DNA from 4 places in the Lysinibacillus sp. FSL W8-0992 genome. Region 1 is predicted to be linked to each of the others. Evidence: riboswitches for the same ligand, from Rfam matches in the RefSeq annotation. Region 1 holds a riboswitch; each other region holds the start of a gene.
The links. A riboswitch is a leader RNA that binds a small molecule or an ion and turns the genes downstream of it on or off. The one in region 1 is predicted to bind thiamine pyrophosphate.

Region 1 (7,611 bases):
AAGGCGATAAAAATAATCGACCTTCCTTTCGTTACTACTTGTTTCATCCTCGATACTTCTCCGTCAACGTCCCCATTGTAATGCCAGTTGGTTGATATAAAATTTTCACTTGCGTAATAACATTAATAGCACCCAATTCAATCATTTTTTTATTCATCTCTTCTATAATTTGGAGTAAGGTAGACAGTTCACCTTCCATTGTCGTTTCTAGTGGTTGCACTTCATAGCGCACACCTGAAGCATCAATGATCGCAATCGCCGCATCAACGAATGGAATCACATCCTCGTATTTTTCTGTTTTAGGTATAATTTGTACACTAATTAATGAATTAGCCATTTATTTTGCCCCTTTCTTTGGTAAGAAATCATTTGTAAAAGCTTGATCTGCATGAAATTCGCCTTCTAATACGTTGTTCTTTGTCATCCAGTCCGCATAGTTTTCCCAAACTGCTAATTTTTGTTCGCCCCATTGCGCTGCATCATCTTGATATTTGTTTGCTAACCATTCCTGACTTTTATGCACAAGTGCTTTATCTAAATCAGGTACCGCTTCAAGCAATATATCCGCTGCTTCACTAGGATGCTCAATGGCATACTCATAACCTTTTGTAGTAGCTGCAACAAATGCCTTTACCACATCAGGATTATCCTTAATCATCTTTTCATTCGTTGCAAGTACAGGTGTATAATAATCAAGTTGCTCACTATAGTCTGTTAAATACTGCATATTTAATTTTTCTCCACGAAGCTCCGCCTCAATACCTGTCCAAGCATAATAGATCCAAGCAAAATCAATATCCTTCTGCATCATTGTGAAAAAGTCTAAGTCTCCTGCATTCACGATATCTAATTTCTTTATATCAGCATTTTCTTTTTGCATTAGAGATTGTAAAACAGCTTGTTCTATTGGGCTTCCCCAACCACCATACGTTTTGTCTTCGTAATCTTTTGGTGATGTAATGCCTTTTGAAGCATCTGATGCAAAGCCAGATGTATTATGCTGAATAATTGCTGCAATCGATACAAGAGGCACGTCTTGAACACGTGCTTGCGTTATACCTTCCTGGTAGCTAACGCCAAACTGAGCTTTGCCTGATGCAACAAGTTGATCTGCCCCCGCATCACCAGGTAATATAATGTCTACGTCTAAGCCTTGCTCCTCAAAGTAGCCGAGCTTTTTCGCAACATAAAGTCCTGTATGATTTGTATTAGGTGTCCAGTCCAGTACAACGGATACCTTTTTCAATGTGCTTGTTTCCTCTTTGTCCTCTTTTTCGCTACAACCAACTAATGTTAATAATGCAGCAACAAGAACGAAAAACCACTTTTTCATGCTGTGTCCTCCAAGTCTAGTAGTTTGAAAGTGTTCACGATTGAATGTTTTCACCAGAAAAGGTATTCTTAGGCCATTTGCATCGCTTCTAATAGATTACTCCTAGTTTTAGGCGGAATAATGAATCCTAAACAAAAAAACGCCTAGGAGTTATCCCAGACGTTTGCAAACGGTATCAAAAAATAGTATACGAATATTTTTGAATAGATGTTCCCTACGCTGGTACGAGCCAAATCAGGTTCAAAGGGTCAGCATCTAAACGGACGCAATCTCAGCTGGCAACTTCCAGCCCCCCTACATTCTTAACTTATGAACTTTTCGTTGATTATTATACCCATATCTATCGTAAAATGACAAGCTAGTATTTTCGTAATTGATAAAAATGAGCTTCTATTGGACTATACAAGTATTCTGCAACATGACTTTTGCAAATAGAATATGCATGGAATTTGGAACATCAAAAATTCTTCAATACGAAACAGTTAATCTTTTGCAAAACCAACAAGTTAAAAAAGAGTTATTCTCCATACAACACGATATAACTTCCATCGCCCTTTGAAAAGATAGTTGCTATGTGTCATTTAGTTATAATTGAAATTAAACTAATTATAGAAAACATTTTTTCTTCGTGATTTTTGAGAGTTTGTGCTTTATTCAAAGTGTCAGGAGTGGAAAAAGCTTTTAAAAATTACCGTAGTATTTCTTGTTTTACTCGGAGCAGCTGGCTATGCTGTATGGCATTTAGGGACAAATATCGCTTCCGAAAAAATAATTGAAAAAGTGGAATCTAATTTAGATGACGAAAATTTTGAAGAAGTTAAATCTTATATCGAGAACGATTCGAAGGTTCAAGAAATTGTAAGCGAGGCAGCAACTACAAATCCGGATACACTTCCGTTCCAAACTAAGGAAGAAGCGACACGTGTGTTAATTAAAAAAGTGGGCGTTAATCGTTTACTTGAAATTCAGGAACAAGCGCAAAACGGTTCAATTAATAAGGATGAAGTATTATCCGAAATTGAAGGAAAACTGTCTGAAGATGAAATTTCTGCTTTAAAATACGTTTTATATAAGGAATTAAATAAATAAAACTAGCCATTTAAAGTATTACATGAAAATAACAGAGAGGCTAAGATTCATATAACGATTTTTAATCACGCGACAGCCTCTCAGCATGTCGACTGTATGTGGCAACACATTGGTGCTGATCGGTATAATTAAAAGACTCGATTCCTATTTAATGGAATCGAGTCCTTTTTTCTTATCATTCTTCTACTGTTGAAGCATCTAGTTGTCTCCTACAGTTAAAACGCAAAACATCAACTGTAGGACATTATCTATTATGTTTTCCCATGCAGTCTTAAAGGAGAAATCAGTGAAACATCACTGATTTCGATGGAGTTTTTCTATTTGTCACATACTTAAGATTACAAGTCTATCGGCTTGCCACCTGTCACCCCATAAATCTGACCGGTAATATAACTTCCTTCATCAGACGCCAGAAGAACATACACCGGCGCAAGCTCTACTGGCTGTCCCGCACGACCGAGTGGCGTATTTTGGCCAAACGCAGGAATTTCTCCTTCCAATTTTCCATTATCCAACTGCAATGGCGTCCAAATTGGACCTGGCGCGACACCATTGACACGCACACCCTTAGAAGCAAAGTACGAGGACAGGGATACCATAAAGTTGCTTATCGCACCTTTTGTAGCGGCATAATCCATTAAAGATGAGGATGGATCGAAAGATTGAACCGATGTAGTGGTAATAATCGCACTTCCTGGTTCCAGATGTTCTTCGGCAGCTTTTACGGACTCAAACATGCTGATAATGTTTACTTTGAAAGTGTCTTGCACTTGTTTGATTGTTAAGTCACTTAAGGATGGCTGTGCGATTTGTTGCGCAGCATTCAATACTAGCAGGTCCAATCCGCCAAAAGCTTCCACTGTTTTTGTAACAATCTCTGTCGCTGTACCATCTTCCCGCAAGTCATACGGTAGCAGCAATGCTTTTCCTCCAGCTTTTTCTATTAACTCTTTAACTTCGTTGGCATCCTTCTCTTCACCAGGGAAGAATTGGATCGCCACATTTGCTCCTTCGCGTGCATAGGCAATGGCGACGGCACGGCCAATCCCAGAATCGCCTCCGGTAATCAAGGCATTGCGCCCTTCCAGGCGATTGTATCCTTTATATGATTCTTCACCGCAGTCAGGTTTAGGTTTCATTTCATTCTGTAGCGCTGGAGTATCCTGTTCTTGATCCGGGAATTTTTCCGTATGAAATTTCTTACGTGGGTCGGTTAGATGTGAGTTTCCCATCAAAAATCATCTCCTATTTTGTTTAATTAGTAAATCGCAAGGATAAAAAAGTTCCACAAGGCTTTTTCGAGCTTGCACTAACTTTATCCTGTTACATATTTTGAATACCCCGTGGTATTTACTTTAAACAGCTTCAGATTTATTACCTACTTGAAACCCACCTATTAACTATGAAATACGGTGATTCACATCATTCCCAAAAACTCTACAAATACCTCTATTACATAAATATCCAATAATGGTTTTAGAACTTATTCAAGTATATTGCCCTTTAATGAAAAAGAGCGCTGATTCTTGTAATCGCGCTCGAATGTTGAATATTAAGTTTGTGATTTCTACCTACTGCCTGCTAACCTGTCACTATTTAAATATAAAACAACTGTTCCATGACTAAAAGAAAACACTTAGTTACTAATTATATTAATAATTTTCTGTTGTGCATCTTTGGCTTCAGGGGTTGGCATAACAACAAACACATGAATCATTTGAGGATAAACAAAAGTATTGATTTCAATTCCTTGTTCTGTTAGTTTTTCATCAAATATCATGCCATCTGGATATAAAGCCTCGTGTGTTCCAATAAAATGAGTGATCTTCCCAAGTCCTTTAAAGTCACCGTAAATTGGGCTAATTAATGGGTCAGTTACACTTTTATCAGCTGCCCATATCTTTGTAATTACTTCCATTCCTTCACGAGCTAACAGAGGATCCTTTTCATCATATTCAGGTATAAGAGGATTGCCCAAACTCATATCAACACATGCAGATAATAAAATAATATCTTTCGGTTGAGGTAGATTTTCCATCTTTAAAAGATGGGCTAGACCAAGTGAGATATTTCCGCCAGCCGAATCGCCCATGATAGTCAATTGATTAATACTTTCAACAGTTTCAAGAATTTCTTTATATAGGTTGAGGATTTTCGGATAGGTATCCTTATAGTTAAAATGAGGTACTTTAGGATAAATAGGAGCAATAATTTTTGCATCTAAAGATTGTGCCATATTATCCATGAACAACCAGTGTAAATTTAAAGGTTGACTCGTCCAAGCACCTCCGTGTATATAAAAAATAACTTTTTGTTTCGAGGACTTTTGGTCATTTAATGTGAAGACTTGCATGCCCTCGAATGTTCGCTCCTGCACATCACTTAAAAATGTAACATCATCCCCAATAATATAGGGCTTAGTATTTTCAGTTCCCCTTTGTTTAAGGAAATTTTCGGTGTTTTCAATACTAGAAAAACTTTTTTTATTACCTTGCAAAGTTATCCATTTTTCAAATTGAATACTTTCTTCAGAACGTTCTCCATTATAAATTTCTACACTCATTTTTATTTCTCTCCTTTAAACTTTTTATTGTTTTCATCCTGTTTCATAACACGAAATGATTTGAGATCACCATGTTTTCTTTATCTGAAGTCTTTGTTGGATCGAAGGTCTTGTGTAGATGGTATTCAATTCAATGGCCCATTAGTTGAAGTTTCATTACCCATCTTGTCAATGTAATTGTATCACACCTTTTTTACTAATTATTGGACTTTATTACAAATTATCAGACTTTATTACATATGATTAATTTTTATTTATTATCTACAGAAATACCTATACAAAATAACGTTCCCCGATGAAAGTTTGGAGCACATGAAAAAGCCACGAATGTTGTATATCAACGTTTCGTGGCTTTACTTTGTTTATAGAAGTTTTTATGCACATTCTCCAAAAGTCAGTCATAGCAATGCTTTCGTTGTATTTGGAACGATGTTGCACTATCGACGGTTATACATATTTCTGAATGTTGTAAATCCGCATTTTTTGACGATATCCCTACTATAGGTTTTAGTTTATAGAATAAAACTTAAATCCTTTTTCGAAAAGACTTCAAGCGCCGTTTACCTAAAATAGATTAAGTCTCCCTATGTTTTCATTTCTATTATTTTTCTGTTTGATCTTGCTTCTTTTTTAAATACTCTGCACGTATTTTTTCAATTTGCTGCTTTTTATCAAATTTGGTAGGCTTGTTTTTTTCATGATACTTTGCCACAGCTACCTTACCTTTAGTATCCAATTGATATTTCCCCACTTTGTTCACCTACTTTTCTTATCCTTAAAGAAGAATCTATTCACCAAATATAATATACCTTATTTTACTGAAGTAAACCTTATTAGTGTACTATAAACCTTGCATATATCCGTAAAAACATTCAAAACTTCGTAAAGTGATTTATTGCCGAATGGTCATTTATAATCCTTATCTTTACAACATTGATTTTGCTGATTCATTTTAAAATTTTCAGTTAACCTACTAAGATTACTTTTAATTAATTTTCTAAACAAGACCGTCCTGTCCTATATACAGACAAAACCCCCTGAGAATTTTCGTCTCTCAGGGGATTTAGTAACTCAACGTTTTCTATTCCTATATTTTTTTATTTACAATCAATAGGTGGATTGCTGTACTTGTTGACGTAATGTTTTGGCTGCAGCAACCATATGAGTGAGCGCTGCAACTGTTTCAGGTTCTTTTCTCGTTTTCAAACCACAATCTGGGTTGATCCAAAATTGATTTGTCGATAATACTTGTAGGCTATCTTGCATGATACTTAACATTTCTTGTTCGCTCGGCACACGAGGACTATGAATATCATAAACACCTAATCCAATCCCTTTTTTATATGGGTTTATTTGCAGTGATGCAATTAGCTCTCCATGACTGCGTGACGTCTCTATAGATATAACGTCGGCATCCAATGCACTAATTGGTTCAATAAAATCATTGAACTCACAGTAACACATATGTGTATGAATTTGTGTTTCATCCTTTACACTTGCCGTAGCGAGCTTAAAAGCATTCACTGTCCAATCTAAATATGCGCCCCAATGTTCTTTGCGTAAAGGCAAGCCTTCACGCAATGCAGGTTCATCGACTTGAATAATAGAAATGCCAGCCGCTTCTAATGCTTCAACCTCTTTCCTTAGTGCAAGTGCAATTTGATAGGTCACATCTTTTCGCGCGATATCGTCACGTACAAATGACCAGTTCAAAATCGTAACAGGACCTGTTAACATCCCTTTCACATATCGATTTGTTAAACTTTGTGCATAGGCAGTTTCTTTCACTGTCATCGGCGCTTCCCATGCAACATCACCGTAAATAATCGGTGGTTTTACACAACGAGAGCCGTACGAAACGACCCAAGCTTTTTCTGTAAAAGCGAAGCCTGTTAGCTTTTCACCAAAGTATTCCACCATATCCGTACGCTCGAATTCACCATGCACGAGTACATCAATATCTAAATCTTCTTGAATGGCAATCCATCGTTTCGTTTCTTGTGCGACAAATTCAGCATATGCTTCATCTGAAAGCTGTTTTTTACGCCATGCATTACGTGTGCGCTTCACTTCATCAGATTGAGGGAAGCTACCAATCGTAGTCGTTGGAAATAGTGGTAGCTGCAGTGAACGTTGTTGTATAATCTGACGCGCATTAAAATCATTTTGACGTTCAAAATCCTCTGTCGACACCGTTTGTATTTCTTGTTGAACAGCCTGATTATTTCGTACGGGGTGTTTTTTTAATGCTTCAATTGCCTTCATGCTCTCAGAGATAGTATGATTGGACGTATGATTTTTTTCTTTTAAATACTTAGCCACCTCTGATATTTCTGCTAATTTTTCATCAGCAAATGCAAGCGCATTTTTTAAGACAGGCTCTAATTTTGTTTCAAGTGCGGTCGAAATTGGCACATGCTGTAAGCTACATGACGATTGAACCCACAGCTCTTGTGCACTAGTCAGCTGTTCAATTGCCCTAACTGTTGTACTTACCTCTGCTAAATTTGCCCTCCAAATATCTCGTCCATTAACAATTCCTACCGCCAATACTTTATCATGTGGAAAGCCAAATTGACGTAGCGCCTCCATATTTTTCGTATAGCCATGAACAAAATCTAAGCCA
Region 2 (7,611 bases), 1.2 Mb from region 1:
CACATATGACAAGGCAGGTAATGAGTGGCTTGTACATTCATTGAAAAAAGCTGAAGTAGGGGCAGAAATAGGATTAGACTTTGATCCAGAAGCCATTCATGTAATGCGCTTAAATGAAACTGAGGAAGAGTTCGATAAACGTCTAGAATCCTATGGAGATGACGAAGATGCAAACTAAAACTTCGAAATCAGCGTTATTTCCATATGTTTTATGGATTGCACTTTTTGTTATTGCGCCGATTGCTCTCGTTGTTTACTACTCCCTACTAGATTTACATGGCAATTTTACGCTTAATAACTACAAATCATTTTTCTCTTCTGTCTATTTAAAAATGACACTTAGTTCGTTTTGGTATGCGTTTTTAATAACATTCTTTACACTGCTTATTTCATACCCAACAGCTTATTTTTTAACAAAAACAAAGCACAAGCAGCTATGGCTGTTGCTCATTATTATTCCGTCTTGGATTAATTTATTGTTAAAAACATACGCATTTATAGGGATTTTTGGTTTATATGGTCCGATTAACGCAGCGATTGAAGTATTCGGCTTTGATCCGAAGCAAATGCTATTCACAGATATTAGCTTTGTCTTTGTATCTGTTTATATTTTTATACCATTTATGATTTTACCAATTTTCAACTCATTGGATCGTCTAAATCCAACGCTTATATACGCAGCCCGCGACCTAGGTGCATCTGCTTTTACAACGTTCCGTCGCGTCGTATTACCATTGACGATGGATGGCGTTAAATCAGGGATTCAAGTTGTATTTATTCCAGCTTTATCACTATTCATGATTACTCGCTTAATTGCAGGGAATCGTGTCATTACTCTGGGTACAGCAATTGAACAGCAATTCCTTGTGACGCAAAACTGGGGCATGGGTTCAACGATTGCCGTATTTTTAATTTTATTCATGGTGATTATTATGCTTATTACAGGTCAAAAGGATAAAGGAGGTCGCGTACGATGAGCAAACTCTCAACATCTGCAAAAGTGTATTTAGCGATTGTTTTTATCGTCCTGTATGCACCTATATTTTACTTAGTCTTTTACTCATTCAATAGTGGGGATTCCATGACTAACTTCCAATCCTTTACATTGGACCATTACAAGGCAGTTTTCGAGGATTCAAGACTACTCGTTATTTTAATTAATACGGTAATTGTTGCACTGCTTTCTGCCCTTATCTCGACAATTATTGGCACATTAGGAGCAATTGGTATTGTTACGGTAAAAGATTCGAAAATGCGCAATACCCTACTTTCTTTAAATAATGTGTTAATCGTTAGTCCAGATGTTATTATCGGCGCAAGCTTTTTAATATTATTTACAATGGTTGGCATTAAACTAGGCTTTGCTTCGGTATTATTAGCCCATGTAGCGTTTAGTGTTCCTATTGTAGTACTTATGGTTTTACCGAAATTGCTAGAGATGAATAAGTCGTTAATTGATGCAGCTTTAGATCTTGGCGCTTCAAAAAAAGATGTCATGATGCGCGTTATTTTACCGTATATCCAACCTGGTATTTTTGCAGGTTTCTTTCTCGCTTTAACTTATTCATTGGATGACTTTGCCGTAACATTTTTCGTAACAGGAAATGGCTTTAGTACATTATCTGTTGAAATTTACTCGATGGCTCGTGCAGGTATTTCTTTAACGGTTAACGCAATTTCTGGTTTAGTATTCTTCGTAACTATATTAGTTGTAGTCGGCTATTATTTCTTTACAAGCCGTACAAGTAAAAGAACGGGGGGACAACAATGAAATCTTTAATTCAAGCTACTATCGCTATTCTTGTCGTTTCCGCCCTTTTAATGTACGCTGCTGACGCAATGAGTGCGAACGGTGGTAAAAGTGGTAAAGATACATTAACGATTTTTAACTGGGGAGAATATATCGACCCTGATTTGCTAAAGCAATTCGAAAAAGAAACGGGTATCCATGTTATTTACGAAACATTTGACTCCAATGAGGCAATGATGACGAAAATTAAACAAGGTGGTACGGCTTACGATATTGCAGTGCCGTCTGAATATATGATTGAAAAAATGAAGGAAGAAAACTTACTACTTCCGTTAGATAAAACGAAAATACCTAATTTTAAAAATATCGATCCGTATTTTCTCGATTTACCATTTGATGATAACAATGAATACTCTGTTCCTTATTTCTGGGGCACAGTAGGTATTGTCTATAATCCAGATTTGGTCGGTGACTTAGATTTCTCTTCTTGGGAAGATTTATGGGACCCATCGTTAAAACGTAAAGTCTTTTTAGTAGATGGTGCACGTGAAGTTATTGGCATGGGCTTAAATAGTCTTGGTCATTCCCTTAACTCGTTAGATGACCATGAGTTACGTCAGGCTACAAATAAACTAATTACACTCGCACCAAACGTTAAAGCAATCATCGGTGATGAAATTACACCTTTAATGATTAATAACGAAGCGGCTGTCGCTCTCACATGGTCTGGTCAAGCAGCAGATATGTTATTTGAAAATGAAGACTTAGACTTTGCTGTTCCAGAAGAAGGCTCAAACTTATGGTTTGACAATATGGTTATCCCGAAAACTTCAAAAAATGTTGATGGTGCACATGCTTTTATTAACTTTATGTTGAAAGCGGAATCTGGTGCTCAAAATGCTGATTATGTAGGCTATTCTACACCTAATATTGCAGCGATGAACTTAATGGATAAAGAAGTTGTAACTGATGAGCGCTTCTACCCTTCCGAGGAGCAACGCAAAAAATTAGAAGTATATAAAAACCTTGGTCCAGAATATTTAGGCAAATACAATGAATTGTTTTTAGAATTTAAAATGAGTATTCGATAAATACTAAAGAGAAAAAACAATATTTTTCTCTCTCAAAGAGTCGACAAAAGGCATCAAAAGTTCAAATACTTGGTGTCTTTTGTCATTTTTTCTTTTGATAGTTCTAATAGAGAATTTCACTTCCGATATGTTCAGTTAATTGGAGCGGAGGGCGGCGACTCCTGCGGGAACGCACAACACGTAAGCCGCAAAAGGCCGCGCGCCAGCGAGGGTTGCAGCTTACAGTATACCCGCAGAAAGCGACCGACCGTAGCGGAAATCAGCGGTATTATTCATAGGAAAAAACAATATCTCTGTTCCAATCACCAGGTCATTCATCTACGACTATAATCCAATAGCCAAGCAATATTTCTTTATGATAGACTGGAGTAATGTTTCAATAGAAAAAAGGGGGGTATTCGATGACCCAGCAGAAGTCTAACAAGGCGGCTTTGTATATTTTAATGTTTAATATGTTTATCGCAATGGGGAGTATCGGAATTATTATTCCTGTTATGCCAAAGTACTTACATATATTTGGTGCAGCAGGACAAGTTCTTGGCATGTTAATTGCAACGTTCGCCTTTGCACAATTCATTTTTTCTCCAATTGCTGGGAATCTTTCGGATCGATATGGTCGAAAAAATTTGATTATTTTTGGTCTGATTGTAACTGGTATTGGGCAAATTTCGTTCGGGCTATCTACAGACGTATGGATGCTTTTTGTTGCTCGATTCTTAGGAGGTTTAGGTTCTGCCTTTGTAGCACCTCCAATTATGGCGTTTGTAGCAGATATCACAACGTATGAAGAACGAGGTAAAGGAATGGGCATGTTAGGTGCCGCTATGTCTCTTGGTTTTATGATTGGACCAGGTATTGGTGGATTCCTATCTAAAGTTAGTTTGCATTTCCCATTTTTTATGGCCGGAGGAGCTGCTATTATTGCCTCTATCCTTTCATTGTTGTTATTACCTTCTACAAAACCAAGTGCAGCTCAGAAAGCACAAAAGCAAGACAATCTCGTGAGGCAGATGGCACGTTCAGTCCAAATGCCATACTTTGTTATGTTGGTTATTATGCTAGTGTTCTCGTTCGGCATCGCCAATTTCCAAACGACATTATCATTATTTGTGACAGACAAATTTAACTACACACCTACCGATATTGCGATCATTTTAACTGTCGGTGGCGCATTTGGTGTTGTTGTGCAAATGTTCATCATAACACCACTCTTTAAACGCTATGGGGAAATGAAAGTTGTATTAGTCAATTTATTTATTGCTGCTGTAGCTATTTTCCTAATATTATTTGTTTCTGGCTTCGCACTTATTTTAGTTGTCGCAACGATTTTCTCAACGGCAACAACACTGATTCGCCCAGCCGTCAACACACTGATTTCTAAACTTGCTGGCAATGAACAAGGTTTAGCCGCTGGACTTACCAATGCCTATATGAGCCTTGGAAATATGATTGGTCCTGCACTTGCGGGTCTTTTATTCGATTGGAATATGAACAGTCCGTATATATTTGGGGCAATTATTTTAATGACATGCTTCTTACTAGCGCTTATTTGGACATTGAAAAAGGCGCCGCATCTTATGCAGCCTGATATAAATTAGTCCATTGACAATTATTTGTAATATGGTACATTTATTATCGAAAAATTAAATCGTTTAACACCACTAGGGGAGTCTTTACAAGGCTGAGACGTATATGCTCATATACGGACCCTTTGAACCTGATCTAGTTCACACTAGCGGAGGGAAGTGGCGACGCTTGCTTTCGTGTAATTTAAAATGCAAGGCCGCTTCCTTTCGTGACAAGGAAGCGGCTTTTTTGTATTCATTAGACAGTGCTATCGGCGATTTTGCGAGGTCTACCGGCGATTTGTCCGGTTTAATCGGCGATTTCGGAAGTTCTATCGGCGATTTCTCACATTTTACCGGCGGTTCACTGGGTTCTTTCGGCGATTCATCGCACAAAACTAAAAGGAGTATCTATCATGTCTATTCGAAAACTAACTACGATGGCTTTATTAGTAGCTATTGCAGTAGCAGGCTCTATTTTTGTCTCCATTCCAACTGGCATTGCACGTGCTTATCCTGTACAACATGCGATCAACGTCATCTGTGCCATTCTATTAGGTCCTATGCCTTCCATCGTCGTTGCTATAGTTACATCATTGATTCGTATCTTAACAGGCACAGGCTCTCTTTTAGCGATTCCTGGTAGCGTCATCGGTGCGGCATGTGCAGCCTTTGCTTATAAATACAGTCGCAACAACTGGCTAGCTGGTGTAGGTGAAGTATTTGGCACTGGTATCCTTGCCTCATTAGTCGCTGTACCATATGCGCAGTTATTAATGGGAACGTCCGTAGGAGCATTATTTTTTATGCCTGCATTTTTTACATCTAGTTTAATTGGGGCATTTCTTGGTATTATGATTGCTAGCAGTCTAAAGAAAACCGCATCGCATCTTCTTATTACGAAGTAGCTATGTTTATAAAAAAAACGATAGCACACGCTTTTAGCAATGTGCCATCGTTTTTTAAATTAAGAGCGTTTTTTCATCCCTTTTAATAACTGTGCAACGTTCGTGTCTTCCGACTGTACAGTTGCTTCTTCTACAGACTTTTCTTTTTGTTTATGCCTTGTTATGAAGCTCCAGCCAAAGCGTCGAATCGTAATATCTACGAAGAATAATAGCATCCCCGTTAATAATAACCATGTTGCAATATTTTGGCGCTCTGCTCCTTTGTTAGTGAACTTACGGAACACATCTTGCGGTTCTTTCAAGACAGAGCCACCAGTTTGCTTCGTTAGTTGCTCGACAAGTGTATCATTCACAGGACGTAATTCATATTCTGCACTGTACGGTACGCTTAGTCCAGCCTGGTAAATCGCCTGTTCTTCGTCAGCAATACGGAAAAAAATCAACCCTGGTTTAGCTTGGACAACTGCACGTACTTGCGAAGCAGAAATCGTTTCAAGCTGCAAATCAAGCTCCTCGCCAGATTCATCAACAGCGACAATATCTAAAAAGGCAGCTTCATTTGTCGGGTCCGTAATGATAAATGAGCCATCTGTATCAAGACGTACATCATAGGCTACATCATTATAACTTGGTAGCATTTGCGAAATAATTGTTTGCCAAAATGATCCCCATCCTTGCCATCTTGCCCAGTCACCAGCCCATTTCCCTGTCGAATCTGATGTGAAAGCGAAAGTTTTACCAAGTCCATATTGCCATTGAGCCAATACAGGGTCTTCCTTCTCGCTTTCGGCAATCACAGCAGCTCCCTGCTTCGCTGTCGTACCAATATATGCATTCATTTGTGGCACACCATTTGCAAAGAGTGCATTCCATCCAGCTGCATTATAAATTGTAGGGTAAAATGGATTGTCTTCTATATAAGTACGGGAAATCATTGCTGTCTCACGTGATAAAATTGAAGGAATTGTTTGTTCATCAATGACATCATAGAAACGACCACTACCCATTTCACTTAATGACTGTAGTAAGTTGCCATCTGCATCTTGTCCAATCGCCACTGTAGAAAGTGTAATCCCTTGTTCCTTACCATTTTCAATTAAATCCTCATAATTGCCTGATTGCGACTGTCCATCAGTTAATAAAATAATATGCTTCCTCTGCAATTTTAAATCTGCCAAACTATCATATGCCGCTGCAAGTGAACTATATATTTCCGTACCACCACCTGGAGTTACCGATAAAATCGTATCGACTGCTTCCTCTTTATTACCAAGCGGTCCAGTTTCAATGATTTCCCAAGGTCGATCATCAAAGGCAATAAACCCAAGCGTATCCTCATCGCGTAACATTTCAACTGATCGTGCGGCCGCTTCTTTCGCTAGCTCTAATTTTGAGCCATACATACTTCCTGAACGGTCAAGTACGATGACAAGTCCTAGCGATGGCAATTGCTCTTTACCCTTTATCTCCATCTCAACAGGTAATAATGTTTCAATCGGCGTTTTAAAATAGCCACCCAAGCCGAAGCTATTTTCACCGCCGACCATTGTAAAGCCAACACCAAAGTTTTTGACTGCCTGCTCAATAACGCCCATCTTCGCTTCACCGACTAAGTGTCCAGGTACATTATCAAAAATTATAGCGTTATATTGCAAATAGCTAGAAAGTTCATTTGGTAAGCTTGCTGCATCTATCACATCATAGGAGATTGAATTCGCCCCTAGCGCTGCAGCAATTGGTGATGTCGTATCGTAGCCATTAACAATGAGTAAATGTGGCTCACTTTGCACCATTGTAATACTTGTTAATTTATTATTTTCAAAAATAGCATCTTGTCCAACTTGCACGTGTGCCTCATATTTTACAAGCCCCTCTGCAGTTGCCGTATGTTTATATGTGAAAACATTTGAACCTTGTGCAAGTTCTACAGACTCGCGATGAATGAGTTTGTCATTTTCGTACAGTAATAGTTCACCTTGTCCTGCAGCTGTAGCATTTACTTCCGTAACAAGCTGCTGCTGTTCACCTACGTAAGCTACTTGTGGTGTGACAAAGCTTTTTAGCGACACATCATTCGTCACACTTTGATGAAATGGAATGACATCTACACTAATATTGGAGCCCTTTAGCTTCGTTGCAAAATCTAGTGCGCTCCCTTGTGTCTCATTGGCATCTGTTAGTAAAACAAGTCTTGTTGCCTTTTTAGGATCGACAATACCTGTAGCAAGTTGAAGACTTTGCTCAATATTCGTTTGGTCTGTTCCTTTGACTTCAGTAAATTTGGGAACTTCCTTTAA
Region 3 (7,611 bases), 2.7 Mb from region 1:
ACCAAATCTCTAAAGAGCTACAAGAAGTCGTGAATCGATTTAAACTTGCATAATTAAGCTATTGAATTTTCTACAAAGCAAAATGAATATCCCGAGGGAATCGCCAGTAAACCTTCCGAAATCGCCGATAAACGTGGAGGAATCGCCGATACACCCTCGGAAACCGCCGATAACCTTTGAGAAACCGCCGATAAAACTTCTTGATGCTTTTGTAGACACGTTGAGACTGTCCTTTTCCAAGGACAGTCTCTTTTTATGTAAACGGTAGAGCGGAGAGGGCATTGACCCAGTTTGGGAACAGTTTTACTATAGAAAGATGAAAGGGGGGCGCCTCCATGATGTATCTCGGTATGATTTTCTTTAAAATTGTTGCGCCTATTTTAGTGTTACTTGTACTTGGGGCGTTTTTACAGAGGAAATTTCAATTTAATTTAAAAGCGCTATCCCAGCTTATTACATATTGTTTTATGCCAGCAGCCGTATTTGTAAATTTATATGAAACGAGCGTGGAACTATCGGTGCTCGGTGAAGTGGCATTATTTATTGTGCTCTTTATTGGGAGTCAAATGGTGCTTAGTCATTTTATAGCGAAGGGGCTAGGTCTAAAGAAAACAGAGGCAGCGGTATTTAAAAATAGTGTTGTACTCATTAACTCTGGTAACTATGGCATTCCGGTGGCACAAATGATTTTTGTGACACAACCAATTGGGGTGGCCATTCAAGTTATACTCGTTATTTTTCAAAATGTAACGACCTATACATATGGATTATATAATTTAATTTCTTCAACTAAATCAGGTATGGCCATTGTGAAGGACTTCCTGAAAATGCCGATTATTCATGCGCTCATTATCGGTGTGTCAATGAATTTCTTTAATATTGGCATTCCCCAATTTATCCGTATTCCAATTGACCACGTTGCTGATGGGTTTATCGCTGTTGCTCTTATTACGCTCGGTGCGCAACTATCTCAGCTTGAAATTAAATCAATGTTCAATAGAACTGTGTTTGTCAGCTGTTTTACACGACTTGTAGTAGGTCCAGCTGTTGCATTACTTATCATTTTTGTCCTCGGCTTAGATGGCGTTGTGGCCCAATCGCTCTTTATTGCGAGTGCATTTCCAACTTCACGTAATAGCTCGAGTCTAGCTCTAGAATATGATTTAGGGTCAGAAACTGCTGCACAAACGGTGCTTTTTTCAACAATTGTAAGCTGTATTACAGTGACAATCGTAATTTATATGGCAGAAATACTATTTACTTAATGGCTTCCATCTATTAGGAATATCTGTTACACTAGCATCAAACTGAATAGCTTAACTAGGGGAGTCCGATGAGTCGGGCTGAGAGGGAAACGCATTGAGGTTTCTTGACCCTTTGGACCTGATCTGGCTCATACCAGCGTGGGAAAGTTAATGAACTTCGCACTCCTTGAACTTTGCGATAAATGTAACCTTACATGTACAGCCGGATCCAATATTTTTTTGGATTCGGCTTTTTATTTGTAATGCTACTTGTTGGAGTGGGCTAGATTCGGTCCTTTTAATAATTTACGTAAAAGGGAGCGGAATAGTAAATGACAACAGTTAGCGAAAAAAACATGAATATTATGACAAGCTTTGAAGGAAGTAAAAAAGTATATGTAGAAGGATCACGTCCAGATATATTAGTGCCAATGCGTGAAATTAAGCTAAGCCCCACAACGGGTAGCTTTGGTGAAGAGAATAATGCACCTATACGAGTTTATGATACGAGTGGCCCTTATACAGATCCAACTTACAAAGTCGATATTACAAAAGGTTTACCAGCTTTGCGTCGTGCGTGGATTAAAGAACGGAGCGATGTAGAGGAATACGAGGGACGTACCATTAAGCCCGAGGATAATGGATTCCGCAACGCGGATGACCCGCGCATAAAGGAAAATGTTTTTCCAAAGCTTTCTCGCAAACCTTTACGTGCGAAAAAAGGCTGTAATGTGACACAGCTTCATTATGCAAGACAAGGAATTATTACGCCAGAAATGGAATTTATAGCGATTCGCGAAAATTTAAAACCAGAATTTGTACGTGCAGAAATTGCGGCAGGGCGTGCTATAATGCCATCTAATATAAATCATCCGGAGGCGGAACCGATGATTATCGGCCGTAACTTCCACGTGAAAATTAACGCCAATATTGGAAATTCAGCTGTTACTTCATCCATCGCTGAGGAAGTTGAAAAAATGACATGGGCAACACGATGGGGTGCTGATAATATTATGGATTTATCTACTGGGAAGCACATTCATACAACTCGCGAATGGATTATTCGTAATGCTGCTGTGCCTGTTGGAACAGTGCCAATTTATCAGGCGCTTGAAAAGGTAAATGGCGTTGCTGAGGATTTAACGTGGGAGGTGTATCGTGACACGCTAATCGAGCAAGCTGAACAAGGGGTTGATTACTTCACGATTCACGCAGGTGTGTTGCTGCGCTATGTACCGCTTACAGCTAATCGTGTAACGGGTATTGTTTCGCGTGGAGGTTCAATTATGGCACAGTGGTGTCTATTCCATCATCAAGAAAATTTCTTATATACTCATTTTGAAGAAATTTGCGAAATTATGAAAACGTATGATGTTGCCTTTTCGTTAGGGGATGGATTACGACCTGGCTCAATTGCAGATGCCAATGACGAGGCGCAGTTCGCAGAGCTTGAAACGCTAGGGGAGTTAACGCAAATTGCTTGGAAGCACGATGTACAAGTGATGGTAGAGGGACCTGGGCACGTGCCAATGCATCTTATTAAGGAAAATATGGACAAGCAATTAGAAGTTTGTAAAGAAGCGCCATTTTATACATTGGGTCCTCTAACGACGGATATTGCTCCTGGCTATGATCACATTACATCAGCAATTGGCGCTGCAATGATTGGCTGGTTTGGAACAGCGATGCTGTGCTATGTAACACCGAAGGAGCATTTAGGGTTACCAAATCGAGAAGATGTTCGTGTAGGTGTTATCACATATAAAATTGCGGCACATGCAGCGGATTTAGCTAAAGGTCATCCTGGTGCACAGCAGCGAGATGACGCTCTTTCAAAGGCTCGCTTTGAGTTTCGTTGGCGCGATCAATTTAATTTATCGTTAGATCCAGAGCGAGCTGTAGAATATCATGATGAGACTTTACCTGCAGAAGGAGCAAAAACGGCACATTTTTGCTCGATGTGTGGTCCTAAGTTTTGCAGTATGAGAATTTCTCAAGATATTCGTAACTATGCTAAGGAAAAAGATTTAAATACGACAGAAGCAATCCATCAAGGGATGCAGGAAAAGGCAAAAGAGTTCAAAGATACTGGTAGCAGACTGTATCAATGATAAAGAACAGAGGCGTTAAAGTTTTCCCTTTAGTAATAAATAAAATGGAACAAGAGCGCAATAGTTAATGGTAGTGGATGCGGTGCCTGCACAGAACATAAAACGCAATGAACCACTCACAAGCGAGTTGTAGCTTACAGTGTGAAGAGTGGAAAGTGTCCTCCGTAGTCATAACAATGTTCATAGCAAAAAAGTGTTAGATTGATTGCAGTCAATCTAACACTTTTTCTTTTTTTGGCTGGCTATTAAATTTTAAATTTATTTATTTCTTCTTGAAGGGTTGTTGCCTCATCACTTAATGATTTTGCAACAGCGTTAACCTCTTGAATAATTGATGTTTGCTCTTCAATTGCCGCAGCTATCAATTCGGATTGCTGTGCCGCATTTTTTGCCACAGATGACATTTCATTGACCGATGCAGCAACCTCTTCAGTAGCGGCAGAAATTTGCTGTGTGGAAGCTGAAACGTCTTCAATTTCAGATGCCATATGTTCAATTGCGTCCATTATTTCATTAAAGGCAGTTTGTGCATTATGAATGTATGTAACGCCTTCATCAACTTTTTGTACTGTGACGCTCACAGCTTTTTCTACTTCTCTTGTGTTTTGCTGAATATTTGTAGTTAAATTGATAATTTGGTTGGCGGATATTTTTGACTCTTCAGCTAGCTGACGTACCTCATCAGCAACGACTGCAAAGCCTTGTCCGTGTTCGCCTGCACGTGCAGCTTCGATGGCTGCATTAAGTGCAAGTAGGTTGGTTTGATCGGTAATATCGGTAATAACTTTCGTGATATTTTCAATTTCAGCCGATTGTGAACTTAACTGTTTAATGAGTTCGTTTGTCTTATCTGAGGATTGCTGAATGACCATCATCTGATTTTCAGTCGTTTGCAACATTTTTTCGCCGTTATCGGCAACAGTTTGTGTATCAATTGCCTTTGAATGTAGCATTTGTGTAGCTTCAGCGATGCGTTGGACACCACGAGCTGTTTCGTCCATAGCGGTAGAGGTATCCTGTCCAGTAACTACAGCTTGGTTACCGTCCTCAGCCATGATTTCTATACGTTTTGCAATATTGCTAGAAGTAAGAGAAACTTCCTCTGTACTTGCCGACAATTCTTCAGAGCTAGAAGTCGTGTACTCAATATTTTTTGCGACATTATCAATAAGTGAGCGTAAATTAGTTTTCATGACATTAAATGAATCAGCCAAATTTCGAATTTCATCTTTTGTTTTTACTTCTACATCTTCCTGTCGTAGATCTCCGCTAGCAATTACATTTGCTGCTGTGGCTAGTTTATTAACGGGAATTGTAATCACTCTTGTCATAATGAACGTAATTATAAAGGAGAGAATTATAGAAGTAGCAGCGAGGATTAGGATGATATTCGAGCTTACAGATTCTGCTCTTGACGACTCTGCACGGGCTAGTTGTATTTGCTCCTCTTCATAAATGGCAATCTCGTGAATTGCTTGTTGAATTGCCTCTCTTGCAGGATGTGCTCTTGCTCTAAGAATATTGATAGCAGATTGTACATCATCTGGGTTATATGTATTGATAATCTCTTGTGCTGCATTTTCAAAAATGGCTTGGTTCGTTTTAATAATGTCCATTTGCTGTTGTGTTGTTTGGCTAGTAAACATTTTGTCCAGCTCTGTTATTTTAGCTTGGATTATTTGTTCTTGCTCCTCGAGCTTTTGTATTGTTACGTCATCTGGTTCAAGCATATATGAACGAAGATAGTTTCCTTGCAAAGCAGCAGCGATAAGGATTTTATCGACTTGTATAAGTTTATTAACACGGTTTTCAAATAATTCTTTATTCAATTTATCGATGTTATTCAGTTGGTAGTAGGATATTGAGCAGATAATTAGTAGTAAAAGAATAATTGTACCAAATCCAATATAGAGTTTTTTTCTGATAGACATCGTTCTTTTCCTCCATTCCAGTTTTGTTGTATTAGTACGCAACAATGTCAGGATATCTTATCGTTATTTAGAGTATGAAAATAATATGAAATTGTGGAATTTATCGATAGATATAAATGTTAATAAAAACACCTATATGACAATGGGGGATTTACGAATCAAAAAGACAATAACTATAGGTGAATTTAATCGTTGAATTCCACTGTGTTACATTATCAGTGAGTGGGGGAGATACCTTCCAGAACGAGTGGTGGCACTTGGCTCCAATCAACTGAATAGTAAACGGAATATTACAGTATCTGTTTTTGTGACAGATGAGAAAGCTTTAGAACGAAGGAAGATTAAAATATGTAAGATAGTCTTCCATTATAGCTGCTTGTTATAAAGCTTATTGGGAAAACTCAAAGGAACTAGCAATTAAACGGAGTAAAAATGACAAAAGGCATCGAGAAGTTAATTCTCGCTACCTTTTGTCTACTTGCCAGTGACGGCAAGCAATATTGGATATCAATAAAGTGGAATATTAAATGTTTGCTACTTGTTTTACTTCTGGTTTTACTTCTTGTTTTACATATGGGTTTGAAAGATTCATTCCATCTAATGAAAGACCCATCGCTTTTGCTACACCTTCACCGTATGCAGGATCAGCTAGATAGCAGTGTAGGATGTGACGACGTTTAATGAATTCTTCAACAGTAGCCATATCGTTTGCTGTATTTTCGAATAAGCGTTGTTGTTCTTCCGCAGATAAAAGACGGAATAATTTACCTGGTTGCTCGAAGTAGTTATTGTCATCTTCACGGAAGTCGTGGATATCTGCATGACCATCAATACGTAATGGTGGCTCTTTATAGTCTAAATTGTGCTCCCATTCACCATAGCTGTTTGGTTCATAACTTAAAGTAGAACCAAGGTTACCATCAAAACGCATAGCGCCATCGCGGTGGAATGAACGGAATGGGCATTTTGGTGCGTTTACAGGTAGCATGTGGTGGTTTACGCCTAAGCGATAGCGAGCTGCATCTGCGTAAGCAAAAATACGTGCTTGTAACATTTTGTCTGGAGAGTAGCTGATACCAGGCACAATGTTAGATGGTGCAAACGATGATTGTTCTACTTCTGCAAAGTAGTTATCAGGGTTTTTATTTAACTCGAATTCACCAACTGGAATTAGTGGGAAATCTTTTTTATACCAAACTTTTGTTAAATCGAATGGGTTATATGGTAATTCACGAGCTTGTTGTTCTGTCATGACTTGAATGTACATTTTCCATTTAGGGAAATCGCCTTTTTCAATTGCTTCATATAAGTCACGTTGTGATGATTCACGGTCTTTACCGATAATTTCAGCTGCTTCGGCACCAGTTAGGTTTTTAATGCCTTGTTCTGTGCGGAAGTGGAATTTCACCCATACACGCTCGTTTTGAGCATTGATAAAGCTATATGTGTGTGAACCGAAACCATGCATATTGCGGTAGCCTGTTGGAATACCACGGTCAGACATAACAATTGTAATTTGGTGTAACGCTTCAGGTAATAAAGTCCAGAAATCCCAGTTAGAATTTGCGTTTTTCATATTTGTACGTGGATCACGCTTAACTACATGGTTTAAATCTGTGAAGTGTAACGGATCACGGAAGAAGAATACAGGTGTGTTGTTACCAACTAAGTCCCAGTTACCTTCTTCAGTATAGAATTTAAGTGCAAAACCACGAATATCGCGCTCTGCATCTGCAGCTCCGCGTTCCCCCGCTACAGTTGAGAAACGAGCGAACATTGGCGTTTGCTTCCCAATCTCAGAGAAGATTTTTGCTTTCGTATATTGAGAAATATCATGCGTAACAGTAAATGTGCCGAAAGCTCCAGAACCTTTTGCGTGCATACGACGTTCAGGTATAACTTCACGGTTGAAGTTTGCTAATTTTTCAATTAACCATACATCTTGAAGTAAAAGAGGACCACGAGGACCTGCTGACATAGAGTCGTGGTTGCTTACTACTGGAGCACCACCTGCTGTTGTAAAACGACGGCTACGATCATTTGCGTTTGTCATATTAGTTTACCTCCTGAAAAATATTGTGAGTCAAACTCCTCGTAAATAACTATAACAAATATAAAATAGAATTTCTAGTACATTATAATAATTATTGTTAAAGAATTTATCTCGCAAGATATAAAGTATAAATATATGCGTGTATTTCAAAAAATATACATAGTTTTTTAGGTTGTTTTCACTATTTATATAGTGTTTTCAGTCGTTTTGAAGGAAATTGAGATTTACTATTATATAAGTATTAACCTGTGGGAAGTATAGTAATTTCTTTT
Region 4 (7,611 bases), 1.8 Mb from region 1:
CTCATTATGCTTGAACAACAGTGTGTAGATTTACGGACAGAGCAAAATCGAAAAGAACAACTTTATCAGCAAGCTACAATTAATCACCAAAATGCAGTAGAACAACTGAAGAAATCGCAACAATTGTATACAGAGGAAGAAGCAAAAGAGCCTGAGCGTCAGCAAATATTGCAACGCGAAATAGAGCTATTAGCATTAGTGCCGAAATTTGAGGCATTTGAAAGTAATCAGCAGCAATTAGAAATAACAGAACAGCTTGTCGAAAGTTCCAAGCGTGCAGTAGCTGATAATCTTCATATTTTAGAAAAAGAACAAATGCAAGTTCGACAATTAACAGCAACGATTGAGCAATATGAAAAACAGATGGAACCATATGCAGGCTATTTAGAACAGCTTCCATTACTGAAAGAGCAAGTAACACTATTAGCTCAAATTGAAAAATATGAGCGAGCGATTGAAGTAGCTGAGCAAGCTGTTACAAATGCACATCAACAATACAAAGAAAGTAAGCAAGCACTGCAAACAAAAGAGCAACAATGGATTACCGGTCAGGCAAGTATATTAGCAGCTAAGTTAAAGGACGGAGATCCATGTCCAGTTTGCGGTAGCACAACACATCAACTAACACATAGAGAACCGTTAGAAGTAGTAGATGAAGCGGAGCTAGAATCTTTACGAGCGATGACCAATGCAATTGAGCGTAAATATTTGGAACAAGAGGCGACGTTAAAATCGACTAAAAAACTGCTTCAAGAGGCAATTGAACAAGTAGATGCTTATCATATTTCAATAGCTGATCGATTAGAACTGACAACTTCTTTACACGCTATTGAACAACAAGTGACTGTTTTAAAAATAGTGAATGACCAACTGTCCGTCGCGCGAGCTAAGCTAAAAGGGCAACACGAAAAAAATGAACAGCTACAACAGAAACAATTACAATTAGAGCAACATTTTGCAGAGCAATCGAAAGAGTTAATAAAACAGCAAGCGATTGTAGAAGAACAGCAAAAGCAAATACCCGAACATGTACAGTCATTACGAGCTTTAAAACAAACGATTGCAGATGTGGGATCGCAAAAAATGGCGTTACAGTCAGCTTGGAACGCAATACAACAAAACTTACAAACGACTAAGGAAGCAACAAATAAAGCATCAATGGCAGAAGAACTAGCTAAAACCGCATATGAGGAATTGCTAAATAAACTGAATGACAAGCGTGAACAGTTTTTAGTAAGCATGAAAGATGTTGGTTTTACAACGTATGAAGACTATGCTTCTGCAAAGCGTAGCGTTAGTCAAATTGATGATTTACGTAAAGCATGTCGTGACTATGCCTTACAACTACATTCCTTACAGCAACAAATGGAGGATGGAGCAAAGCATCTTGAAGGAAAAGAAAAGCAAAATCTAACAGTATTAGAAGAAAAGCTTGAGATGCTCCGTGCCACATATGAAGAAGCATTTAAAACCTTACAACAAACGCAAAGCTATGCAAAGGCATGTGCTGACTTTATTGTTAAAGTAGAGGAAACGGCAAAGGAAATCCGTGTCCTTGAAAAAGAAGCAGGTCGTGTAAAAGAGCTTTACACAGTGTTGAATGGTCAAAATCCGAAAAAACTTTCCTTTGAGCGGTATATTCAAATTAATTATTTAGATAAAATCACTGCGGCAGCAAATATTCGTTTATTCCATTTATCGAATGGACAGTTTGAACTGCGTCGTTCCGATCGGTTAGAGAAACATGCGAAGCAAAGTGGGCTTGGGTTGGATGTCTATGATGCGTATACAGATCAATTAAGAGATGTCAAAACATTATCAGGTGGGGAGAAATTTAATGCATCATTAAGTCTTGCATTAGGTATGGCCGATGTAATTCAAAGCTTCCAAGGTAATATTCGTATTGAAACAATGTTTATTGACGAGGGCTTCGGTTCATTGGATGAGGAAGCGTTAAATAAAGCGATTGATACGCTAATTGATTTACAAGACTCTGGAAGAATGATTGGTGTTATTTCACATGTAGCCGAATTAAAGGCTGCTATGCCGGCAGTATTACACGTTGAAAAAACGCTGAGCGGACATAGTACAACACATTTTGAAGTAAAATAAGTGCCAGTCACTCAAACAATTCTGAATTCTTAGGGCACTGGGAGTAGGGTTAGACCACAAAAGAGTGCCAGTCACTCAAACAATTTATGTATAACAAAGTAAAAACCTACGAAGCCTCCTGCGGCTTACAGATTGTTGCGCCGCAGGAAAGCGAAGTGGGTTTTTACGTTATAGGAGCCCATTGGCTATTATTTTTTGTGTGTCGTTACGTTTGGAGTTGTTCCTTTTTTTGCTGCGACCACTTTTTTGACAATCGGAATAACGATGGGCGCTAATTTTATAGCAGTTTTAACTACTTTCGATACTTTCATGAATACGACAGCTCCTTAGTACTAAATTTTAACGAATAACTCGTACAGCTTGGACAATATTCCAAATGACAATGCCTAATGAAACGAGTAAATAAATACCAAAAGATACAAACCATATGATAATAAATGTATTCCCATTAGACGAAGGATCAAACGTGTTTAATGACATAGTAGAAAATATAAAGACGATAAAGAAAATGATACCAAAGACAAACGGTATTAAATGAGAAATAAGTGCTTTGATGGAGTGTCTCTTGACATCGCTATCTTTTGACACGAAATAAACGATTAACGGAACGATAAATGGTGCAAAAAAAATACTGAGATAACTAAAGGCAGATAAAATTTTTGGATTCTCCATAGTAGTCCCTCCTTTTTAATTATTTACGCATAGAAAACTCGAAAGTTTCAAAAAAATTAATGTTGAAAAGGTTGTAATTGCAAAAGTGTTTGCGTACAATGAGGGTGTTCAACAAAAAAATTAGATGTAACGACCACAAGGGGAGCTGATGATGTCAGCTGAGACTGGGCACGTAATGCCTTTACTCTTCGAACCTGTAAGTTAACGCTTGCGTAGGGATGTGGATAGAAACCGACACTTTTACGATGTGAGGCTCTGTCCTGGCATCGTTTTTTTATGCCGGATTGACATGCATATCAAAATGATTTCTATTCCTGCTCTTGTATCCTACATCGGAACAAAGGAGAGAATAATAATATGGACAAAAAAAGATTACTCATGCTGGTGGAAATTGCAATTTTCGCAGCGGTAGGACTTGTACTCGATCAAGTTTCCTTTAAAGTATGGGCACAAGGTGGCTCGGTAAGCTTAGTAATGGTACCAATCATCTTAATAGCATTTCGTTGGGGTCTCTTGTCAGGGCTCACAACCGGGCTATTGATTGGTGTTATGCAAACAATGTTTGGTGCTTATATTGTGCACTGGCTTCAAGGATTACTAGATTACGGGGTAGCCTTTACCGTAGTAGGTTTAGCGGCAATCGTTCGTGAACCTGTATTAAAAGCGGCAACAGCTTTAAATAAAAAGAAAATGGCCGTTTATATTGTCATTGGTACGTTGTTAGCTGGATTCCTACGTTATCTTGCGCACACATTTGCAGGTGCAGTATTCTTTGCAGAGTATGCAGGCGAGCAAAACGCATGGATTTATTCAATCATTTACAATGGAACATACATGCTTCCAGCAACAATTTTAACAGCCATTGTTGCTGTGCTATTATTTACAGCTGCGCCACAATTAATGCAGCGAAAATCTTAAACACTATAAGACTGTCCTAAAAGAGAAAATAGTATGCTAAGTGTTACTTAGTATGCTATTTTTTTTATCATCCAAGGTTTCCACGTTATTTGGTCAATATTTTTTAGTCGAAGAACTTCAAAAAAGGCCTAATTATTATTTGCATGGTACTTATGAAATAATGTTAGCATAGAATAATTAAAGCGTTTGGCGTTATGGACATATAAAGTTATGTTATATTAATGAATAGATATTAGATGAAAGGGACGTTAAAAATGATTGTAAAAACGCAAGAAGAAATTGAAGCCTTTAAAAAAATTGGTCGCATTTGTGCAGAAATTCGTGAGGCAATGAAGGAAGCTACAAAACCGGGTGTGACAACACTTGAATTAGATGAAATTGCAGGCCGCATGTTTGCTGAAGCAGGAGCTATTTCTGGTCCTAAAGGAGAATATGATTTCCCAGGATACACTTGTATTAGTGTCAATGAGGAAGTTGCCCATGGTATTCCAGGACAACGTGTTATACAAGAAGGGGATATTGTAAATATTGACGTATCCGGTTCACTAAATGGCTATTTTGCAGATACAGGTATTTCATTTGTAGTAGGGGAAGGTTACGAGGATAAAGAAAAACTTTGTCACGTAGCAAAAAGTGCCTTTGATCGCGCTATGACAAAAGTAAAAGCAGGTTCTAAATTAAACCAAATTGGGAAAGCTGTAGAGCGTGAAGCTTATGCAAATGATTTAACTGTTATTATGAATTTAACAGGTCATGGATTAGGTCGTTCATTACATGATGAGCCAAACCATATTTTAAATTATTACGATGCTTGGGATTCAACAATTATGAAAGAAGGTATGGTGCTAGCAGTTGAGCCGTTTATTTCTGCGAAAGCAGAACATATCGTTGAAGCTGGTGATGGCTGGACATTTATTACACCTGACAAATCATTAGTTGCCCAAATTGAGCATTCAATTATTGTTACAAAAGATAAACCAATCATTTTAACTTCATTAGATGAAGCATAAAATAGCCAAGTGATAAACAAGGCTAAATGAAAAACCTGCTTACCGATTTATTTTCGGTGAGCAGGTTTTTTTTTGACAAATCGGATACCAACGATTAGGACGCCACATAAAAATAGAGCCGCTGTCGTCACAAGTAATTCATCAAGGTGGTTATGGAATGCAATGCCAATATAAGCCCATATAAACACGCTAGGATAAACAATATCGAAATGATAATAGCGAATATGTAAGGCGATGGCTACACCGATTGACAGTAAAATAACTGCCCAAAGTGGGTTGCTAAGTCCAAAACCATGCCATTCATAAGATGTTAGCGTAAAACTTGCATTTGTCATCATGATAAATGTAGACCAGGCAAAATAAATTGAAATGGGCAGACGGCCAGTTAAAGCATTATTTGTATGCGGATAAGTATTGTAAAGGATAAACAAGTACAATACTAAAATTACAGAACAACAGAAAAATACGATGAATAATTCATAATGCCAAAATAAAATAGAGAGCGCCTGTAAAATGCATACATTGCTAAAGAGAACAGTCTGTTTAATAGATGTCTTTTGAAAATTCATAACTAACCAATATGCGAGTAAAATGTAAATTAATATCCATATCATATAACTAATATTAATAGGTGCAAACATTACGGGAAAACGATTTGAGATTTCTAACGAAGATTGACCATTTATTTTTATGAAATAGGATGAAAAGGTTAGGATGAGTGAGACAATAAAGGTTATTGTCATTAAAATAAACTTAGGCAAGGATTCCTCTCCCTTCGTGTTAAATTGTATAGGGAAAAGACAAATAAGTATATGACTGTCACATAATATCTATTTTATTATAGCGGAAAACCCTTACAATGTATCATATGAATTTGCATTAAAAAATCTACATTTTACCATTTGAATATGCATCCAAATATTTCTTTAGTACAATAGAAATAACCAATTTGAAGGAGTGGAATTTTTATGGCTCAAAATCTTAAAAATCTTGACCTATCGATTGAACTAGATAAAAAATTATATAAAAAGAAATTAAAAGTACTTCAATACGAAATGTTAAATGCACAGCAATTTTTACTAAACAATAAAATCGGACTTATTTTAGTATTTGAAGGAATGGATGCAGCAGGTAAGGGTGGGGCCATTAAACGTCTAATTGAACGTGTAGACCCACGAGGTTACATAGTCCATCCAATTTCAGCTCCACAGCCTCACGAACTACGCTATAACTATTTGCAACGCTTTTGGAGAAAGTTACCGCAACATGGACAAATCGCTATATTCGATCGTTCTTGGTATGGAAGAGTGCTAGTAGAGCGTATTGAAGGATTTGCAAAAAAAGATGAATGGTCTCGTGCTTATGAAGAGATTAACAACTTTGAAAAGATATTAACTGCTGGAGACTACATTATTATAAAATTTTGGTTACATGTGTCAGATGAAGAGCAGTTAAAGCGTTTTAATGAGCGAGCGCAGGATCCGTATAAATCATGGAAGTTAACAGATGAAGACTGGAGAAATCGTGAGAAAACACCTGAGTATATAGAAGCGGCAAATGAAATGTTTGCAAAAACAGATAAGAAAAATGCTCCTTGGATTTTGGTGGCAGGAGACGATAAAAAACATGCACGAGTACAAGTGTTACAAGAAACACTTGCACATATTGAACGCGAGGCACAAAAAAGAGGTCTACATCTATCGAATGTTTTAGATAAGTCCCATATAGAAGACGCTGAATCATCAAGTATTGAATTACAAATACATTCTAAAAAACAAGTAAAAACAAGTAAATAAATAGACCGATGCTGTGATAACAAGACAAGACTGTTTTAGTTGTAGCAGCATCTTTTTTTACATACAATGAATATGTATTTACATTTATCGGAAGGCTTGTGGGGGAGAAATGGTGCTTAAAATTTGGAATTTATTAAGGAAAAAGGGTGGAAATGTGGTCTCGATTCAGGGGGGAAAATGCTACGTTCGCACATTCCAAGAAAAAGATGCACAAAGCTTAATGGGTCTTGTAAGTCGAAATAAATATTTTTGGTCTACATATGAGCCGTTACAGCGTCCTGAATACTATACAGTTGATGCTCAATATAAAAAAATTCAAGAAAGTTTATATTTAATGAACTCGAAGAGGGAATATACATTTGGTATATATGAGCTAGGTACAAATAATTTAATAGGGCACATTTCGTTGTACGCTATCAAACGTTTACCGTATTCAAGTGCATTTGTTGGCTACGCAATGGATGAAATCTATGTTGGAAAAGGGATTGTTTCAGAAGCTGTAGAATTAGTTGTCCAATTTGCCTTTGAACAAATAGGATTACACCGTGTGGAGGCTTATGTATCAACTGAAAATAACGCATCTATCCGCGTCTTAGAAAAATCAGGTTTTCAACGAGAAGGCTTGTTAAGAAAATTATTGTACATCAATGGCCAATGGGTAGATCACTATATGTATGCCCGCTTAGAGCCATCATGATGAATAGGCTATAAGCTATTAAAAAGTGCAAATGTGGCAATGGTAAAAGAGATAAAGTGTTAGATTGACTACAATCAATTTAACACTTTTTTGCAATGCCGTTGTTGTCCGCTACGGCGGGCGCTTTCCGCGGGCACACCGTAAGCCGCAACCCTCGCTACGCGCGGATCGTTGCGTCTTACGTTTTGTGCGTTCCCGCAGGAGTCGCCACCTCCGCTACCAACAACTAGTGCTCACTCTTTATAAAATTTTAAAGTTTTGTCCCACCCACATTTTTTAGATGTTCATTTAGCATCGAACAGTCATTTAACAGCTTCAAACGTTATGACTTGATTTCGATTTGTTGGGTATTGCTGATAGCAATAGTCTGCTGAAATGACGATATCTCTAAATCCAATTTGCATTA

Region 2: linked by a shared signal. The riboswitch ahead of thiW (energy coupling factor transporter S component ThiW) and the one ahead of NSQ74_RS16225 (ABC transporter substrate-binding protein) in region 1 are both predicted to bind thiamine pyrophosphate.
Region 3: linked by a shared signal. The riboswitch ahead of thiC (phosphomethylpyrimidine synthase ThiC) and the one ahead of NSQ74_RS16225 (ABC transporter substrate-binding protein) in region 1 are both predicted to bind thiamine pyrophosphate.
Region 4: linked by a shared signal. The riboswitch ahead of thiT (energy-coupled thiamine transporter ThiT) and the one ahead of NSQ74_RS16225 (ABC transporter substrate-binding protein) in region 1 are both predicted to bind thiamine pyrophosphate.

The regions. Positions count from the first base shown of each region.
Region 1 is NZ_JBBOZQ010000001.1:3,216,940-3,224,550, forward strand. Features, by position in the region: gene NSQ74_RS16215 (ABC transporter permease) at 1-47, opposite strand, end outside; gene NSQ74_RS16220 (thiamine-binding protein) at 44-337, opposite strand; gene NSQ74_RS16225 (ABC transporter substrate-binding protein) at 338-1,333, opposite strand; TPP riboswitch at 1,528-1,639, opposite strand; gene NSQ74_RS16230 (hypothetical protein) at 1,979-2,422, shown strand; gene NSQ74_RS16235 (SDR family oxidoreductase) at 2,761-3,654, opposite strand; gene NSQ74_RS16240 (alpha/beta hydrolase) at 4,059-4,985, opposite strand; gene NSQ74_RS16245 (hypothetical protein) at 5,587-5,736, opposite strand; gene metE (5-methyltetrahydropteroyltriglutamate--homocysteine S-methyltransferase) at 6,093-7,611, opposite strand, start outside.
Region 2 is NZ_JBBOZQ010000001.1:4,396,443-4,404,053, forward strand. Features, by position in the region: gene NSQ74_RS21915 (ABC transporter ATP-binding protein) at 1-178, shown strand, start outside; gene NSQ74_RS21920 (ABC transporter permease) at 168-977, shown strand; gene NSQ74_RS21925 (ABC transporter permease) at 974-1,771, shown strand; gene NSQ74_RS21930 (ABC transporter substrate-binding protein) at 1,768-2,841, shown strand; gene NSQ74_RS21935 (MFS transporter) at 3,243-4,439, shown strand; TPP riboswitch at 4,495-4,602, shown strand; gene thiW (energy coupling factor transporter S component ThiW) at 4,823-5,314, shown strand; gene NSQ74_RS21945 (VWA domain-containing protein) at 5,374-7,611, opposite strand, start outside.
Region 3 is NZ_JBBOZQ010000001.1:514,107-521,717, reverse strand. Features, by position in the region: gene NSQ74_RS02465 (methyl-accepting chemotaxis protein) at 1-53, shown strand, start outside; gene NSQ74_RS02460 (AEC family transporter) at 336-1,265, shown strand; TPP riboswitch at 1,313-1,427, shown strand; gene thiC (phosphomethylpyrimidine synthase ThiC) at 1,577-3,355, shown strand; gene NSQ74_RS02450 (methyl-accepting chemotaxis protein) at 3,601-5,286, opposite strand; gene NSQ74_RS02445 (catalase) at 5,810-7,339, opposite strand.
Region 4 is NZ_JBBOZQ010000001.1:1,429,086-1,436,696, forward strand. Features, by position in the region: gene NSQ74_RS06870 (SMC family ATPase) at 1-2,112, shown strand, start outside; gene NSQ74_RS06875 (hypothetical protein) at 2,301-2,423, opposite strand; gene NSQ74_RS06880 (DUF4870 domain-containing protein) at 2,452-2,784, opposite strand; TPP riboswitch at 2,913-3,020, shown strand; gene thiT (energy-coupled thiamine transporter ThiT) at 3,142-3,702, shown strand; gene map (type I methionyl aminopeptidase) at 3,957-4,712, shown strand; gene NSQ74_RS06895 (hypothetical protein) at 4,760-5,473, opposite strand; gene NSQ74_RS06900 (polyphosphate kinase 2 family protein) at 5,681-6,508, shown strand; gene NSQ74_RS06905 (GNAT family N-acetyltransferase) at 6,618-7,205, shown strand; gene NSQ74_RS06910 (class I SAM-dependent methyltransferase) at 7,508-7,611, opposite strand, start outside.